4 regions of the Corallincola luteus genome follow, and region 4 is predicted to be linked to each of the others. Evidence: predicted binding sites of a transcription regulator. Region 4 holds the regulator's gene; each other region holds the start of a gene.

Region 1 (4,174 bases), on a different contig from region 4:
GTGCCGCCGTCTAAAACAGCCACACAAGAGTTTGTGGTGCCGAGGTCAATCCCGATGATTTTACCCATTTGTACGTTCTCCAACAAAAACCTGTACATTTCATTGCTAACAAAGGTGGGGTCGTTGAAACCCTTTTCAAGCGTAGGGTGAAATTTTTTTTCACTTTCTTACAGAAACAAAAAAAAACAACAGCAAAACAGTTTGTTAACAAGGTTTATTGATTAAGCTTCAAACATAAAAAAAGCCGCCCATGCGACTTTTTTGTCAGAAATTTAAGGTTTATCGCCGATTAAGCTTCTGTATCGATGCCGCTGGCCGGCGCTTTAGCAACCATCACCATGGCTGGACGTAACAGGCGTCCATTTAGCTCATAACCTTTTTGCATCACCAGCATCACGGTATTTGGCGCATGATCAGGGCTCTCTTGCATTGACATCGCCTGATGCTGTTCAGGATTGAAAGTCTGACCCACAGGGTCTAGCTGGACAACGCCATGCTTAGCAACAGCATCCATCAACCCTTTCATGGTCAACTCGACACCTTCAATCATCGGCTTGATGGCATCGTTTTCAGCATCAGCGAGCTGTAAGCCTCTTTCCAGGTTATCGATGACGCTTAACATGTCGCCAGCAAATTTCTCAAGAGCAAACTTACGGGCTTTCTCGCTGTCTTGCGCGGCGCGACGGCGTGCATTGTCCGCTTCTGCCATCGCTCGCAATACAGATTCTTGCTGTTCTTCTACCTTAGCGTTAGACGCAGCCAAAGCAGCTTCCAACTCAGCTATACGCTCTTCAGCACTCAGCAATTGACCTTCCTCTGCTTCTACTTCAGCAGCGGGTTCAACTTGCTCAATCGTCTGCTCAACCACTTCTTGATCTGACGGGGTGTTCTTATCGCTCATAAAATCTCCAGAAAAGCCGTTTCATACCCTCGGCTTGAGGCTGCTGACTATTATGGGGATTGATCGCTTTGTTTCAAGGCAAGACTTGCTGCTAATCGGCGCCCAAGTATACTGAGCAGGTACTTACCGAGGCTGTAGCCAAATGAAAAAGCCGTTTCAAACCGTTGGATTAATAGGTAAACCCCACCATGAAGGGGCGAACCAGACACTTCTGCAATTGCATAAATTTCTCACTCAACGTGGCTTGAATGTCGTCGTAGAAGAGCGTGTTGCAACGGAATTGGCGATAACCGATGTCGACGCCGTCGATCTGGTTCAATTAGGCGAGCGCTGCGATTTGGCCATTGTTGTCGGTGGTGACGGTAATATGCTTGGCGCCGCACGAGTACTATCGCGTTTTGATGTGGGTGTTGTTGGCGTTAACCGTGGCAACCTGGGCTTTCTAACCGATCTCAGTCCTGACGAATACGAACAACCCCTGACCGAAATTCTCAGCGGTGACTATCAACTCGAACAACGCTACCTATTGGAAGCCGAGGTGTATCGCCACGGCCGCCTAAAAAGTAGTAACACCGCAGTGAATGAGGCGGTACTCCACCCCGGTAAGATCGCCCACATGATCGATTTTGAGGTGCTGATCAATGACCATTTTGTCTTCCAACAGCGCTCTGATGGCCTAATTATCTCCACCCCAACGGGTTCAACCGCCTATTCGTTATCCGGCGGAGGTCCAATCATGATGCCATCACTGGATGCCTTGGTATTAACGCCGATGTTTCCCCACACACTTTCGGCACGCCCCATCGTTGTCGATGGTGATAGTGTTATTACGCTGCGGGTTTCAGACGGCAATGAGGACAATCTGCAGGTCAGCTGTGATGGCCACGTGACGCTATCAGTGATGCCAGGAGACGAAATAAAACTACGTAAACACAAAGCACCGCTGACTCTGCTTCACCCCAACTGCTATGACTACTATGAAGTACTACGTACCAAATTGGGTTGGAGTAGCAGCCTGTTTTAACAGCAACAAACGCACACCTTTCATACAAAAAGTTTGCAAACCACCCAAAGTACTGTATACATATACACATACTGTATGTGTGTACATGTTTTGAGGTTTCTATGCTGCAGCAACTTACTATCAACAATTTCGCCATTGTCAGCCATACCGACGTTGAACTTAAGTCAGGTATGACAACCATCACAGGTGAAACCGGGGCGGGTAAATCTATCGCCATTGACGCGCTGGGATTATGCCTAGGGGATAGAGCGGATGCCTCAGCCGTTAGACCTGGTGCAAAAAAGAGTGATATCTCGGCACGCTTTGGGTTGACGAAGAACGCGGCAGTACATGAATGGCTGGAACAACATGATCTAGACGCCGATGACAACGAATGCATCATTCGTCGCGTCATCAGCGCAGAAGGCCGCTCTCGTAGCTACATAAATGGTCAGCCGGTGCCGCTACAGCAGCTGAAACAACTCGCTCCTATGCTAGTAAGCATCCACGGCCAACATGCCCACCAAACCTTGCTAAAAAGCGACCAACAAAGATTGCTTCTGGATAGATTTGCTGGCCATCACAGTAAATTAGATACCGTGGCAGCGAGTTATCAACTGTGGAAAAAATTAGGTAAGCAGATCCATACTTTGCAGGAATCACAGCTACAACGTGAATCAAGACGCCAGCTTCTGCAGTACCAGGTCGATGAGTTGGATCAGTTTGCGCTCGAAGAGGGTGAGTACGAGCAGATCGAACAGGATCATAAACGCCTGTTTAATGGCCAGAGTTTACTTGATGGCGCCAACAACGCAGCCCATCTGTTAAGCGAAGATGAACAGGTCAACGCCTGCCAATTAGTCAGGCAAGTTCTCAATCAAGTCATTGAACTCAGTGAAACAGATCAAAAATTAGCGCCGGTAGTGAGTCTACTAAACGACGCGCAAATACAATTGGAGGAAGCAAGTCATGAACTTAATGCCTACAGTGAAAGCATCGAACTGGACCCGTCGCAACTGCAACAACTGGACGAACGCTTGTCGGCCGCGCTGCAGTTGGCACGCAAGCACCAAGTCAACCCCAACCACCTCCCGCAACAACATAAAGAGTTAGTTGAAGAGCTTGCCGAGCTAACTGGCGCTGATGACCAGTTAGAAGCGCTCCAACAGGAGCAGCAGATCGCCTGGCAAGAGTATTGTGATGAGAGTGACGTATTGCATCAACTTCGCTTAACTGCGGCAGCACAGCTGTCGGAGCAAGTGACACTGGCCATACGGGAACTAAACATGCCCAAAGGATTGTTTAGTGTCGAATGTGTCTCTTTGAAAAACGACAAAGCAGCGGTTCATGGTAGAGATGAGATCCAATTTCTAGTCAGTACTAACCCTGGTCAACAACCACAACCTTTATCAAAAGTCGCCTCTGGCGGTGAACTGTCAAGAATAAGCTTAGCGCTGCAAGTACTCACTTCAAACCAGCAAGCCACACCCACCTTGATTTTTGATGAAGTCGACGTCGGTATTAGTGGTCAAACCGCAGCTATCGTAGGCAAGCTTCTACGTAAGCTTGGCGAAGAGTGCCAAGTGATGTGCGTCACGCACCTCCCTCAAGTGGCAGCATGTGGTCACCAACAGCTCAATGTCGCTAAGTTCAGTGATGACGAAATGACAGATACCAATATACATTGGCTGGCCGACGATCAACGCATCAACGAACTAGCCAGAATGCTAGGCGGCGACACAATAACTGAGCACACCCGGGCCAATGCACAAGAGTTATTGCTCACAGCATAACAAGGCAAACACGGGTTTAACTTTCCCTGTGTCGCCAGCTTGGTTATCATGCCCAGCAGATTTTGATAAGAGAAAGTACTCCATGCGGTTTAGGAACCTGTTGTTTGCTCTGTTAATCATGCCACTGGCCGGTTGTGCCTGGTTGAGCGAATTTGTTTACAAAGTCGATATCCCTCAAGGCAACTATATCGACGAGCAGCAAGTAGAAAAATTACGTTTGGGTATGACCAAAGAGCAAGTGCGCTTTGTACTCGGCACCCCAATGGTGAAAAACAGCTTCAGAGACACCACTTGGTATTATGTCTATCGACTAAAAACAGGTAAGGGTGTGGAGTACAACAAACGTCTAATCGCCAACTTCGACGCGGAAGACAAACTGATCGCAGTCGAAGGTGATTACGAGCTGGGCGAAGAGTTTGAAACGCCAATTGACAGTTAAGCTCTGTTTTAATGCGCGATAGCAATCGCATCAGGAAA
Region 2 (4,174 bases), on a different contig from region 4:
GGTTATCTCTAATGATAACAAAGCGACTTTCATTAAAGAGCTGAAGCTAAAAATTCCTGACGGTGAAAGCGTACCTTTCCGTGCCGGTGGTTATATTCAGATCGAAGCCCCTGCACACCACGTGAAGTACAAAGACTTCGAAGTGGATGAAGAGTATCGTGGTGACTGGGAGCGTTTTGGCTTCTTCAACCTGGAATCTAAGGTTGATGAAGAGACCATCCGCGCCTATTCAATGGCGAACTATCCGGAAGAGTTTGGCATCATTATGCTAAACGTGCGTATTGCTACGCCACCGCCAAATAACCCAAGTGCGCCGTGCGGTAAGATGTCATCATTCATCTTTAACTTGAAAGCGGGCGATAAGGTCACTATTTCAGGTCCATTTGGTGAGTTCTTCGCTAAAGAGACTGAAAACGAAATGGTATTTGTTGGTGGTGGTGCGGGTATGGCACCTATGCGTAGCCATATCTTCGATCAGCTACGTCGCCTTGATTCAAAGCGTAAGATGAGCTTCTGGTATGGTGCTCGCTCTAAGCGCGAAATGTTCTATGTGGAAGATTTCGATATGCTGCAGAAAGAGCATCCGAACTTCCAGTGGCATGTCGCTCTGTCAGATCCGCAGCCTGAAGATAATTGGGATGGGTATACAGGTTTTATTCATAACGTATTGTTTGAAAATTACCTGCGAGACCATGAAGCCCCTGAAGATTGTGAGTATTACATGTGTGGTCCTCCAGTGATGAATGCTGCTGTGATTAACATGCTCAAAGATCTGGGTGTTGAGGATGAAAATATCCTGCTTGATGATTTTGGTGGTTAAATAGGAATGCCTATTCAATCACTAACAAAATGGCTGGCCCTGTTTGGGCTGGCCTTTTTTATCTCAGCTTGCGGTCCAAGTCATACGCCACCTGAAGCGGTGCGTTTGGCTGGCAGTACCATGGGCACCTTTTACCACATCACTTTGGTCGTGGATAACCCGCTCCAGGATACCGCTGCGTTACAGAAGCAGATCGATCAGCGCCTTGAGTTAGTTAACGATCAGATGTCGACCTATCGGCAAGACTCTGAGCTGAGTCGATTCAATCAGTACCAGGGACTCCAGCCATTCACTGTATCTGCAGCCACAGGCGAGGTGGTGAAGGAAGCATTGCGCCTTGGTGAACAGACCAAGGGAGCGCTAGACGTCACCATTGGTCCGTTGGTCAATCTGTGGGGATTTGGCCCCCAGGCCAGACCGGAAGAGACGCCAACTGCTGCTGAAATCGCAGAGGCGAAAGCGCGAATGGGTTATCAGCAGTTAACCGTGACCGCAGCACACTCACTGCAAAAATCGGCAGTGGATCTCTATGTTGATCTATCTGCTATCGCTAAAGGCTATGGTGTGGATAGCGTTGCTGACCTGCTTGATAGCTTGGGTTATAGAAACTACTTGGTTGAGGTGGGTGGCGAGTTACGTACCCGTGGCCATAATCTGCAAGGTAACAAATGGCGTATTGCCGTTGAAAAGCCTGATACCCAGTCACGTATGGTACAACGCATCATCGAACCGGGTGATAATGCGGTTGCTACGTCTGGTGACTATCGAAACTATTTTGAAGACGGTGGTATCCGTTATTCTCATACCATCGATCCCGAAACTGGCCACCCGATTAATCATCGTTTGGTCTCGGCGACAGTGATCGCTTCAAGTTGTATGACCGCAGATGGGTTGGCTACGGCTTTGATGGTGATGGGGCCAGAAAAAGGTCGTTTGTTTGCCGAGCAGCATCAGTTACCCGTATTGATGATCGTAAAGACGGATGATGGCTTTGTGGAGTACACTAGCCCAAATTTTGAGCAGTACTTGGCGTCCCAAGGATCTTAGTATTATGACTGTGTTTTTACTTACCTTTGGCTTGTTATTAACCGTTGTTGCAGCAATGGCCATTGGTTACCTATTGCAACGTAAGAAGATCGCTGGCAGTTGTGGTGGTATCGCAGCTTTGGGGATGGATAAAGTCTGTGATTGCCCTGAGCCCTGTGAGAAGCGCAGGAAGCGGGAAGCGAAAGAGGAACGACGTCGCGAAATGCTCGAGAAGCACCGGATTATCTAATAACGATTAATAGCTGTTCGATTAAAGCACCTGCGGGTGCTTTTTTATTTTTAATAGTTTTTATATTGCGCACTGGAGTAAACCTAGACTAACTATTATACTGTTTTTATATACAGTGCTTAATATTTAAATGAGATGGCGAAGTCAACACCGCAAAGAAAGATCATTCATATCGATATGGATTGTTTTTATGCCGCCGTTGAGATGCGAGATAATCCGCAATGGCGAGATAAGCCGATAGCGGTTGGTGGTCAATCTGATCGCCGCGGGGTGATCGCCACTTGTAACTATAGCGCCCGTCGCTTTGGTGTGCGCTCTGCGATGGCCACGGCGACGGCATTACGTCAGTGTCCTAATCTGATTCTGGTAAAGCCTCGCTTTGACGCCTATAAGTCGGTTTCCCGGCAGATCCAGAGTATCTTTCAACGTTATACCAACCTTATCGAGCCTCTATCTCTGGATGAGGCTTATTTAGATGTGACTCATTGCCAAGCACACCATGGCAGTGCGACGCTGATTGCTGAAGCTATCCGCACTGAGATCGTCAATGAAACAGGGTTAACAGCCTCGGCCGGAGTTGCTCCTAATAAATTTATTGCCAAAATAGCCAGCGACGAGAACAAGCCCAATGGCATCTGTATTGTTCCACCTGATGGGGTGGAGGCGTTTGTTGCCGCGTTGCCGTTGCGCAAGATCCCGGGAGTCGGGCCGGTAACCGAGCAACGGTTGGCAGATATGGGATTGAGAACCACGGCGGATTGTCGAGAAAAAAGCGTGGATGAAATAGTGCAGCTAGTCGGTCGATTTGGCGAAGCTTTATGGCAAAGAAGCTTTGGTATAGATAACCGCCCGGTGGATGGAACTCATGTGCGTCGCTCAGTTGGTGTCGAAACAACATTGAGTAAAGATATATCTACTTTTCAACAGTGTCAGGAGGTTGCGGCCAATCTGCTACCTGAACTGCTACAACGCTTAGATAAACATGATCCCAAACGCCAGATCCATAAACAGGGCGTGAAGCTAAAGTTTGATGACTTTCAACAAACCACGGTTGAACAAACCACGTCGCAAGTGAGACAGAGCTTGTATCTTGATCTACTGAAGAAGGCTTATGCACGGGCGGAAGGCAGAGGGATCCGTTTAGTCGGGCTCAATATTGGTTTACCGGAAGTGAAAGAAGGTGCCAAACAGTTACAGTTTGAGTGGTGATGCTGGTGACTCTGTATGCCTTAACTATTAATAGGGCTGGGAATAATCCAAGCCCTATTTGTGTGCCTTAGGGAGCAGAGGTTAGGCCGCAGGGATCGCTGCGAGTACACCTTTGAGCAGTGTCCAATAGTCATCAACACTGGCTATTTCTACTTTCTCATCTGGCGAGTGAGGGAAGCGAATAGTTGGTCCAATGGATACCATATCCCAATCAGGGTAAGCCGCTTTAAACAGGCCGCATTCGAGACCTGCGTGGATCACCATAATGTTTGGCAGTTTGCCAAATAGCGCTTGGTAGGTTTCACGTACCGTGGTCATGGCAATAGAGTTGGTATCCGGCTCCCATCCAGGGTAAGCACCATCAAAACTAACGCTGGCACCGCTGAGTTCGGCGATTGCTGCGTGTTGCTCAGCAATTTGCTGGCGGCCAGTATCGTTAAGCGAACGTATTAGGCATTGCACAGAGACCGTATCTGCCTCTGTCCGAACAACGCCTAGGTTGGTTGAGGTTTCTACCACGCCTTCAATGCTATCACTCATACGAACCACGCCATGGGGCAGCGCGCAAAGTAAATTTATCAGTTGTTGGCTACTGGTCTGAGACAGTGGCACAGTGTCGCTGCTCACCCGGCTGACGGCGAGGCTCATGGTCGGCTCTTTTACTGATAACAGCTGTTGATGCTGACTGAAAAAAGCCTCTGCTTTAGCTTGTATCTCATCCTGCTCTGTAGCGAACACCCACAGTTCACAATCTGCTTCACGGGCGATGGCGTTGCGCAGGCTACCACCGCTAAAGTTGCTCACCTGCAGCGTGTGCTGTTGGCCTATATGTCGAAGCAGTTGTGCCATTAGTTGGTTTGCTGTACCGC
Region 3 (4,174 bases), on a different contig from region 4:
ACAATTCATATTTTGGCTAAGCATCTTTTGGTGATTGGTTCTGACGCGGATAGGTTGGGCCTCGCTATCCCATCTTTCAGGTGTATGACAACTGCGGCATTCACGGCTGTTGCTGGCCGTCATATCTCGCCAAACGTGCTCGGCTAAGCGTAATCGCTCCTGTTCAAAATTCTCTAGGGTGACAGTTTCCATCAACTGATAGTAGATATCGGCGGTGGCTTTGACTTTGACAATCATTTTGTCGACAAAGGGTTTTGGCACATGGCAGTCAGCGCATGTGGCAATGACACCTGAGCGATTGTTGAAATGTACCGAGGCCTGATACTCCTCGACAATGGTATCCCGGCCAATATGGCAGCCATAACAGAACTCATTCGTGTTGGTGAAGTCCATCACACCGTGAAAGGTCACCACGCCCAAAGCACCTAACACCAACGCGATGAAACCACCGATAGGGATCCCTAATAGCCAACGGCTGCGGGTTTGCTTCCATAATCGGCTGGGCTTTCTATGCTGGTTCATAAAAATCCTTGCTGATAGGTAAAAAGCGGATCAGCTTTCATTCAAGCTGATCCGCAATGCTAGGTGCTACTTATTTGCTCTCGCTTTGGTAGCGCTGTTTAAAAGCCTTCTGTGCTTCTTGGCGCTTTTGTTTGATATCTGCAGGCTCTTTACCCGAGAACCAAGCGTGTTCAGGTCTGGATAAGATCTCGTCGAGCAGTTTTCTCGCTTCTGCTGCTTGCTCTTTCTTGCCTGCATGCTCTGCTTTCTCTACCACTTCCAGGTATTGAGGTACCATCTCAACGTAGAAGCGTTCAGCCACTTCAAACATGCCGTGCCACTGCACGTAATCAGGTGCCATCATTGCTGCACCATGGCGAGCGCGGCGACCTTCATGGTGCCAGAGGTAGAACCAGGTCCACTCAATCTCTTCATCGAACTGGACTTCGGTTAACATCTCATTCTTCGTCAGCAGATCCATCATAGATTTACCCGGACGGGCGAACTTCTCGTTATACAGCACCACTAAATTATCGAACTGAGTATAGAAGTTCTCGATCCAACCACTGGTGTGGCAGGCACTACACACGTTCTTCATATCAGCACGGCGCTCTTCCCAAGGCTTCACTTGCTTGCCTTGAGCAATCGCTTTCGCGTCGACTTTTTCCGAAATTGCAGGACGTAATGTCCAACTAATACGAGCGCCGACGTCATGAGTTAAAGGTAGCTCGCGAGTGGCTGACATATGGCAAGTGGCACATGTGGGGGCTGCATCATAATCTTCGCCAACTATCCATTTCGCTGAACCCAGATTCATATGCTCAACGTTGGCAAAGAAATTAATGCCGTGCTTGGATTCTTCGTAGATCTCTTTTTGCGGATGGTCTGGCCCTAGGTGACACTTTCCGCAGGCTTCAGGGCGACGGGCCTGAACCATGGAGAACTCGTGACGCTGGTGGCAGGCGCTACAAGCACCAACTGAGCCATCAGGATTGAGTCTGCCAATACCTGTGTTGGGCCAGGTGGTTGGATCAAGGTCGCCGTTAGCTAATACTTTGACTTCGGCGCCGTGACATTGCCAACAACCGCTGACTGCTGCGGGGGATTGGCCGTTAAAGCTCAACTGTCCCTCCACCGCCTCGGCGAGAAAGTTATCCAGTGAGCCAATGATCTGCCCCGCTTTGGCATGATGACTGGCGGCAAACTCTTCGACTTCCTTGTTGTGGCACTGCCCGCAATCTTTTGGCGATACAATCACTGCAATATCAAACCCTTCATGCTTGATGGCGTCAGCATCATTGGGATCGGCTTGGTGACACTCAAAACATCCAATATTGGCACCATAATGCTTAGATCGCCCCCATTGCTGGTACAGGGCGGGGTTTTGCTCTTTATGGCAGGCAGCACACTGCTTGCTTTCGTCACTGAGCGACGCAAAAGGTTTTAGCATCTGTGCTTTGGGGGCGGCGTAAGCCAGGCTAAAGAGGGCGCTGCAGGTAAGCAATACCAGCGTGGCAAAGAAGGTGGTCTGTAGTGCTATTCGTCCGTTTTTCATGGTCTGCTGTCCGTCTCGGCATCCGTGATGGTTGGGCAACAACATCTGTATCCGACAGATATGTAAGTGAACAAATAGTAGACAATAAATCCATATATTAAATATGGATTTTGGATAAATGTTAATCAGCTCACTTTGTATGGGTTTAAATGATGAGTGCAGTTGTAATAGATCAATTTTCCTCCGCCAGCAGCTATTTGCCGAATCAATCACCTTAAAATATACTGTATACATATACAGTATATTTTAAGGTGATTATGCCATTATTGGATCCACTTTTTGACTCTGGCTTGCTATGGCAGGGCGCCGCGCCACGAGCTTCGTCTTGTGAATCACTCGCCACTGGTTATGCTGTCTTAGACAAGGCGCTCGATGGTGGGTGGCGACGTCAGGAAGTAACGGAGCTGCTGTTGCCGCGACTCGGCATCGGTGAAGTACAGTTGCTGCTGCCGGCAATGGCAGCGCTGGCATCCGTGGACAAATTCCAGTTGTGGATCGCTCCGCCTATGGTGCCTTATGCGCCAGGGTTGCTGCAGGCCTGCTTGCCTGTGGAACAGCAACTGGTGATTGCTGGGGTTGAAGATATGTCGGCGCAGCTCTGGAGCGCAGAGCAAGCGTTGAGCTCCGGAGCATGTAGTGTGGTGCTGTTCTGGTTACTCGATCCTGCTCAACAGCCCCAAACGTCCCAGTTGCGCCGTTTACAGTTGGCGGCGGAGCGTGGGCAAACCCCGTTGTTTCTTTTTCGTCCCCAATGGATCAGGCAGCAAGCGGTCAGAGATCTCAGCTCGCCAGCGCCTACCCGTCTATGGTTAGAAAGTCATAGTAATAGCCAGTTGCTAGTAGAGCTGTTTAAACGTCGTGGTGGGTGGCCGTTATCGCCTTTTCCACTTTCGCTGGCTGACAAGTTCAGTTTACCGGCAGCAGAGACTGACAGTGTCATTGTCGGCCCTTGGCGGGCGTAAGCATGCTCTGGTTAGCGTTAGATTTCCCCCGCTTAGCGCTTGATTGGTGCTGTCGCAGCCATGAGACGTCTGGTGTTGTGGTCTTGTTGGATCGGCAGCAACGGGTACTGCAGAGCAGTCAGCAAGCTGTGGTGTTGGGGGTACGGCCAGGTATGTCTCTGGCGACCTTGTTGGCATTGACCGATGACATCACTTTATTAGCTGAAGATCAGCTGGTTGAGGGCGATGTTGCGCAATTGTCAGCCACAGCATTGCATGCCATGGCGCTATGGGCGGGGGATTTTGCTTCCCGCATTCTGTTATTTCCGCCCCACAGCTTACTGCTGGAAGTGGGCAGTATGTTGCGTCTGTTTGGCGGCGTAGAGGGTTATCTTGGTCAGTTAAAGCGTAGCTTATTAACCCAAGATCTTAGTTGGCAGTACGCTATCGCTAAGACACCGCGGGCAGCGATCACCTTGGCGCAGGCAGGCGCTAACTGGTCATCACTTGATGCTAAAAAAACAGCTAAACGTCTCGGTGATCTTGCCGTCGAGAGCTTGCCTTTTACCCCTTTGCAGCAGCAAGGATTATCGGGCTTAGGACTGCAAACGTTATCACAACTGCTAGCGCTGCCAGTGGTGGAGATCCGACGTCGCTTGGGCGCGCCCTTGCTCTGTTGGATCCTTGAACTGCAGGGGCGTTTAATGCCCTCGTTTAAGGTGTTTTCAGCACCGCCACGATTTGAGTTATCGCAACCGCTGGTCGCTGAAATTTACCACCTTCACGGTTTACTTTTCCCCCTGCGCCGTTTGTTGCAGGGGTTAACGGATTACCTTCGTCAGCGGCAACTGGCAACCACAGAATGCCTGCTCACTCTCAGCCATCGAGATATTGCTGCAACCTCTATCGTATTGCGATCTTCCTCGCCAGAGACGGGATTTAGGCAGTGGTGGCAGCTGGCGCAACTGCAGTTGGAAAAGCAGCATCTACCCGCGCCAGTGTTGGGGTTATCACTTTGTTGTGAGCAGCTGGTTGCAATCACATCAGCGACAACTGATCTACTACAGCAGCGGCAGGGGGAAGGGTTAACTCAAGGCCAGCTGCTGGGGCGTTTGCAGAGTAAGTTAGGGGAAGGTGCTGTTTATGGCATGACGGTGACCGGTGATCATCGCCCGGA
Region 4 (4,174 bases):
CGGTTGATGGCAAGCCGCACAAGAGGTCATATACACTTGCTCGCCTTCAGCCATTAACTCTTCCATGCTCATACTCATCGCCAGCAGTTTTTGCTCTTCCGCTTTCGCTTCAGCTTGCGTGGTTTTCAATGTCGCCAACCAAGTGTTGTATTCTGCTTCCGACTTGGCGACCACAACGATCGGCATAAAGCCATGGTCTTTCCCGCACAGTTCCGCGCACTGCCCTCGGTATGTGCCGGCTTCGTCAATTCTGGTCCACGCTTCATTAATGAAACCTGGATTAGCATCTTTTTTCACCGCAAAAGCGGGCACCCACCAACTGTGAATAACGTCGTCGGAAGTCATTAAGAAACGCACTTTTTTACCGATAGGCAGAACTAGCGGGCGGTCCACCTCAAGTAGGTAGTTTTCAGTTTTGGCGAGTTTATTTTCGATCTCGGCACGGGGTGTCGCCAACAGGCTATAGAACTCAACGTCATCATCCAGATACTTGTAGTGCCACTTCCATTGCGAGCCCGTCACCAAAATGGTGACATCCGCTTCCGTGGTATCTTCCATATTGATCAACACTTGCGTTGCTGGCACCGCCATCGCAACCAAAATAAGCAGTGGTAGTGCAGTCCAAAGAATCTCGACCTTGGTACTTTCATGAAACTGCGCCGGTTTCACTCCCTTGGACTTGCGATGATGAATGATTGACCAAAACATCACACCGAAGACAAGCACGCCAATGACGCAACAGATGTAGAAGATGGTCATGTGGAGCTGGTAGACGTCCTGACTTATGGCTGTCACACCCTGAGTCATATTTAGCGGCATCTCCTCGGCGGAGATAAATGACGGCAATAGGGCGCCAGCCCCCGCCGCGACGCGTGTGGCTATCCGTATCAAGAGGCTTCTCCTCGCACTTACAAAAAACACCTGTTCGACAGGCGCTTACCCCAAAACCCCAGTAGCCACTACAGACCGCATATTTAAATTTTTATAGGCGCGGTCGCAGCTATCAGGCCTTGATTAAGAATCGTTCACGATTAGCGATACGTCTAAAAATTAATCAAAAAACTTGAGCAAGTTAGCAAACTGCCCAACTGTTTGCGGGTTAAATCACATCCAAATGGTGATATTTAGCCTGACGAGTGATGAAGTCTGTGCAACTAGAGTTAGCAGCTAATGTGTTAGGAGGATTTTCAAAGGTATAAAAAAAGCCGCCTTGCGGCGGCTTCGGAAAGTACATTGAAACTGTGGGGGATCAATGGACCAACACACTGGCGAACATCTGATTTTTCGACCGTGCTGATTGCCATGCTCTACCTGCATGGCAACGGTTATTCATGCGATGAAACAAAACACTGTTTGTATCGTAGCAAGCCGCTTCGGCGGTTAACGCCTGCCACTGCGCTTCGGAAAGTAGATCCGTCCAGCCGATAACCAAGCCACAAGTGGCAGAGCCTAAGCCTTGAGTCACGGCACACATCACACCTTGTTCATCTTTGGGGTGGACTTGCAACAGTCGCTCAGCGCACACACCATTTTCCACCAACCAACGCGTCACCTGCTTATCAGGGGCTGCCACCAATACCACCCATTTATTGGCTTGTTGACTACGTTTGATTGTCTCTAACAGTGCTGATTGCTGGCCTTCAACCGGCACAATCTGCGCTCGCGATTGCCACTTATTTTGCAGGCGGCGGTTGCCGGTTAGCTTTGGCTGCGGTGCAGCTACCAATGAGCCAGTCATTTGGCGAGTATGCAGATTCATTGTCTCAAATGGGTTCATAACCACTCTCCATTACGAATGATACCAACAGCCAGCCCTTCAATGGCCAGGTTCTCTACACCCAGATCGACTTTGATCGGGCTGTAGGCTTCATTTTCAGCATGCAACAGCACATCTTTGCCATTCTTTTCAAAACGCTTAACTGTCACCTCATCATCACCCACCCGAGCGACTACCACCTGCCCATTCTGCGCCGTCGCAGTCTTGTGCACAGCCAGCAGGTCGCCTTCGAGGATGCCAATATCCTTCATACTGTCACCGTGTACTCGCAGTAAGAAGTCCGCAGATGGCCGGAACATGGCTGGATCAACTTTGTAATGCGCCTCAACATGTTCTTGCGCCAAGATAGGCGTACCGGCAGCCACTTGACCAATCAGAGGTAAGCCATCATCGTTTGCAGCCGCTTCATCATCCGCCTGTGGGATCACGCGAATACCCCGTGATGTTCCCGCCAAGATCTCTATTAAACCTTTTTTGGCCAGTGCTTTGAGGTGCTCTTCCGCGGCATTAGCAGACTTAAATCCCAATCGGCGTGCAATTTCCGCACGAGTTGGCGGCATGCCTGTCGCTTCAATATTGTCTTTAATCAACGCAAGAATTTCAGCTTGCCGTGGTGTTAATGGGCGCATAAAGATACCTGTGATTGCATACAGTATACTGTGAGTATATACAGGTATTTATTCATGGCAAGTATCACTGCTGTTTTTTTGATCACTGTTTTATGTGACATTAATAACTTGATTCGCTTTGAATTTTGCAGAAATAGTGGATCTGCGGCAGACTCAAGGACATTACGTAGGGCTTTTCAAGGTGAAAGTGACGTGCATGAGCTGAACATCAGGCGAACTGATGACGGTACTGGCTGGCTGTTAGAGTTGACAGGTGACTGGGTATTACGCCGTGGCGATCATCGGGTTGACGATCTACTACAAGCCCTAAAATCAAAAGTCACTCCAGATGAAACGCTCATATTCGTCGACGCCGACATTGGCCGCTGGAACAGTGCGCTGGTGGTGCTTATTCGCCGTGTCAGTGAATATGCAAAAGCGCATCGACTGCATGTAGATGTCAGCCGCCTACCTCAAGGCGCACAGCAGCTTCTGGCGCTGGCAGAGTCACAATCTAATGCGGCCAATAGACCAAACCAAACAACTTACCAGCCGACCTTTGCTGAGCGCATAGGTAACTCGGTCTTGGCGAGCTGGGAAAATATCTTAGTCAGTTTCAGTTTCATCGGAGCGCTGATCAGCGCCGTTGGCAAACTCTGCGTCGGCAAAGCCGAGATACGTGCCAAGGACGTGTACGACTGTATGCATGACGCTGGTCCCGCTGCCTTTGGCATTGTCGCCTTAATCAGCATCCTGATCGGCATGATCTTAGCCTTCGTTGGCGCCGTGCAGTTACAACAGTTCGGCGCATCTATCTTCGTCGCCTCTCTTGTTGCGCTGGGTATGGCACGTGAAATGGGCGCGATGATGACAGCGATTATTATGGCGGGCCGCACAGGCGCCAGTTACGCCGCGCAGTTGGGCAGCATGCAGGTGAATGAAGAGATCGACGCACTCACAACCATGGGTCTTAGACCCATCGAGTTTTTGGTACTCCCCCGCTTTATCGCGCTGCTAATCATGCTGCCGTTGCTTACCGTTTTTTCCATGGCGCTAGGTATTCTTGGTGGCGCGCTAGTATCACAGTTAATGCTCGATATCTCATTCACCCAATTTGTGGAACAGATGACCACCACGGTGCCGTTACGCCACTTCGCTATTGGCTTACTTAAAAGTGTGCTATTCGCACTGGTAATCGCTGTTGCAGGCTGTATGAATGGCATTAATTGCGGACGTAATGCAATGGCCGTGGGGCAAGCAACTACCCGCTCTGTGGTATCGGCCATCGTGTTTATTATTGTGGTGGACGCCATCGTCACCATTACAACAACATTGATCGGTATATGAAGCAAAAGCATATTGAAATACGCGATCTCACCATGGCCTACGGCGATCGCCTGATCCAACAAGATCTCAACTTCACCATTGAAGGTGGCGATATATTTATCATCATGGGGGGGAGCGGCTGCGGCAAAAGCACACTCATGAAACATATGATCGGTCTACTGACCCCTGCCAAAGGTGAAGTCTTATTCAATGACCAAGCGATGTGGAGTTGTAATGAGCAGCAACGCCAAGCGATGACCCAAAAATTTGGGGTAACCTATCAATCTGGCGCATTGATCAGTTCAATGACCTTAGAAGAGAACATCGCATTACCATTAGAGACCTATACCAACCTCACCCACAAAGATATTCGCGATCTTATTTCACTAAAGTTAACTCTGGTTGGCTTAGAGGGATATGAAAAATACTATCCTTCAGAGATAAGCGGAGGGATGGCAAAGCG

The links. Region 4 encodes LexA, which represses DNA repair genes until DNA is damaged. Its sites were predicted from a motif close to TACTGTATNNNNATACAGTA; they were not measured.
Region 1: recN (DNA repair protein RecN) is a predicted target of LexA. The motif match lies at 1,995-2,014, and genes of this name have one in related genera.
Region 2: dinB (DNA polymerase IV) is a predicted target of LexA. The motif match lies at 2,195-2,214, and genes of this name have one in related genera.
Region 3: imuA (translesion DNA synthesis-associated protein ImuA) is a predicted target of LexA. The motif match lies at 2,279-2,298, and genes of this name have one in related genera.

What each region holds. Positions count from the first base shown of each region.
Region 1 is NZ_SJXE01000011.1:91,564-95,737, forward strand. Features, by position in the region: gene dnaK (molecular chaperone DnaK) at 1-68, opposite strand, end outside; gene grpE (nucleotide exchange factor GrpE) at 290-901, opposite strand; gene nadK (NAD(+) kinase) at 1,044-1,925, shown strand; gene recN (DNA repair protein RecN) at 2,027-3,697, shown strand; gene bamE (outer membrane protein assembly factor BamE) at 3,780-4,136, shown strand.
Region 2 is NZ_SJXE01000001.1:1,039,942-1,044,115, forward strand. Features, by position in the region: gene nqrF (NADH:ubiquinone reductase (Na(+)-transporting) subunit F) at 1-820, shown strand, start outside; gene EZV61_RS04610 (FAD:protein FMN transferase) at 827-1,867, shown strand; gene nqrM ((Na+)-NQR maturation NqrM) at 1,872-2,096, shown strand; gene dinB (DNA polymerase IV) at 2,232-3,305, shown strand; gene EZV61_RS04625 (aminoacyl-histidine dipeptidase) at 3,387-4,174, opposite strand, start outside.
Region 3 is NZ_SJXE01000002.1:7,152-11,325, forward strand. Features, by position in the region: gene EZV61_RS06610 (NapC/NirT family cytochrome c) at 1-522, opposite strand, end outside; gene EZV61_RS06615 (multiheme c-type cytochrome) at 593-2,056, opposite strand; gene imuA (translesion DNA synthesis-associated protein ImuA) at 2,314-3,018, shown strand; gene EZV61_RS06625 (Y-family DNA polymerase) at 3,021-4,174, shown strand, end outside.
Region 4 is NZ_SJXE01000013.1:14,867-19,040, reverse strand. Features, by position in the region: gene coxB (cytochrome c oxidase subunit II) at 1-846, opposite strand, end outside; gene EZV61_RS17905 (hypothetical protein) at 1,250-1,777, opposite strand; gene lexA (transcriptional repressor LexA) at 1,774-2,406, opposite strand; gene EZV61_RS17895 (MlaE family ABC transporter permease) at 2,599-3,732, shown strand; gene EZV61_RS17890 (ABC transporter ATP-binding protein) at 3,729-4,174, shown strand, end outside.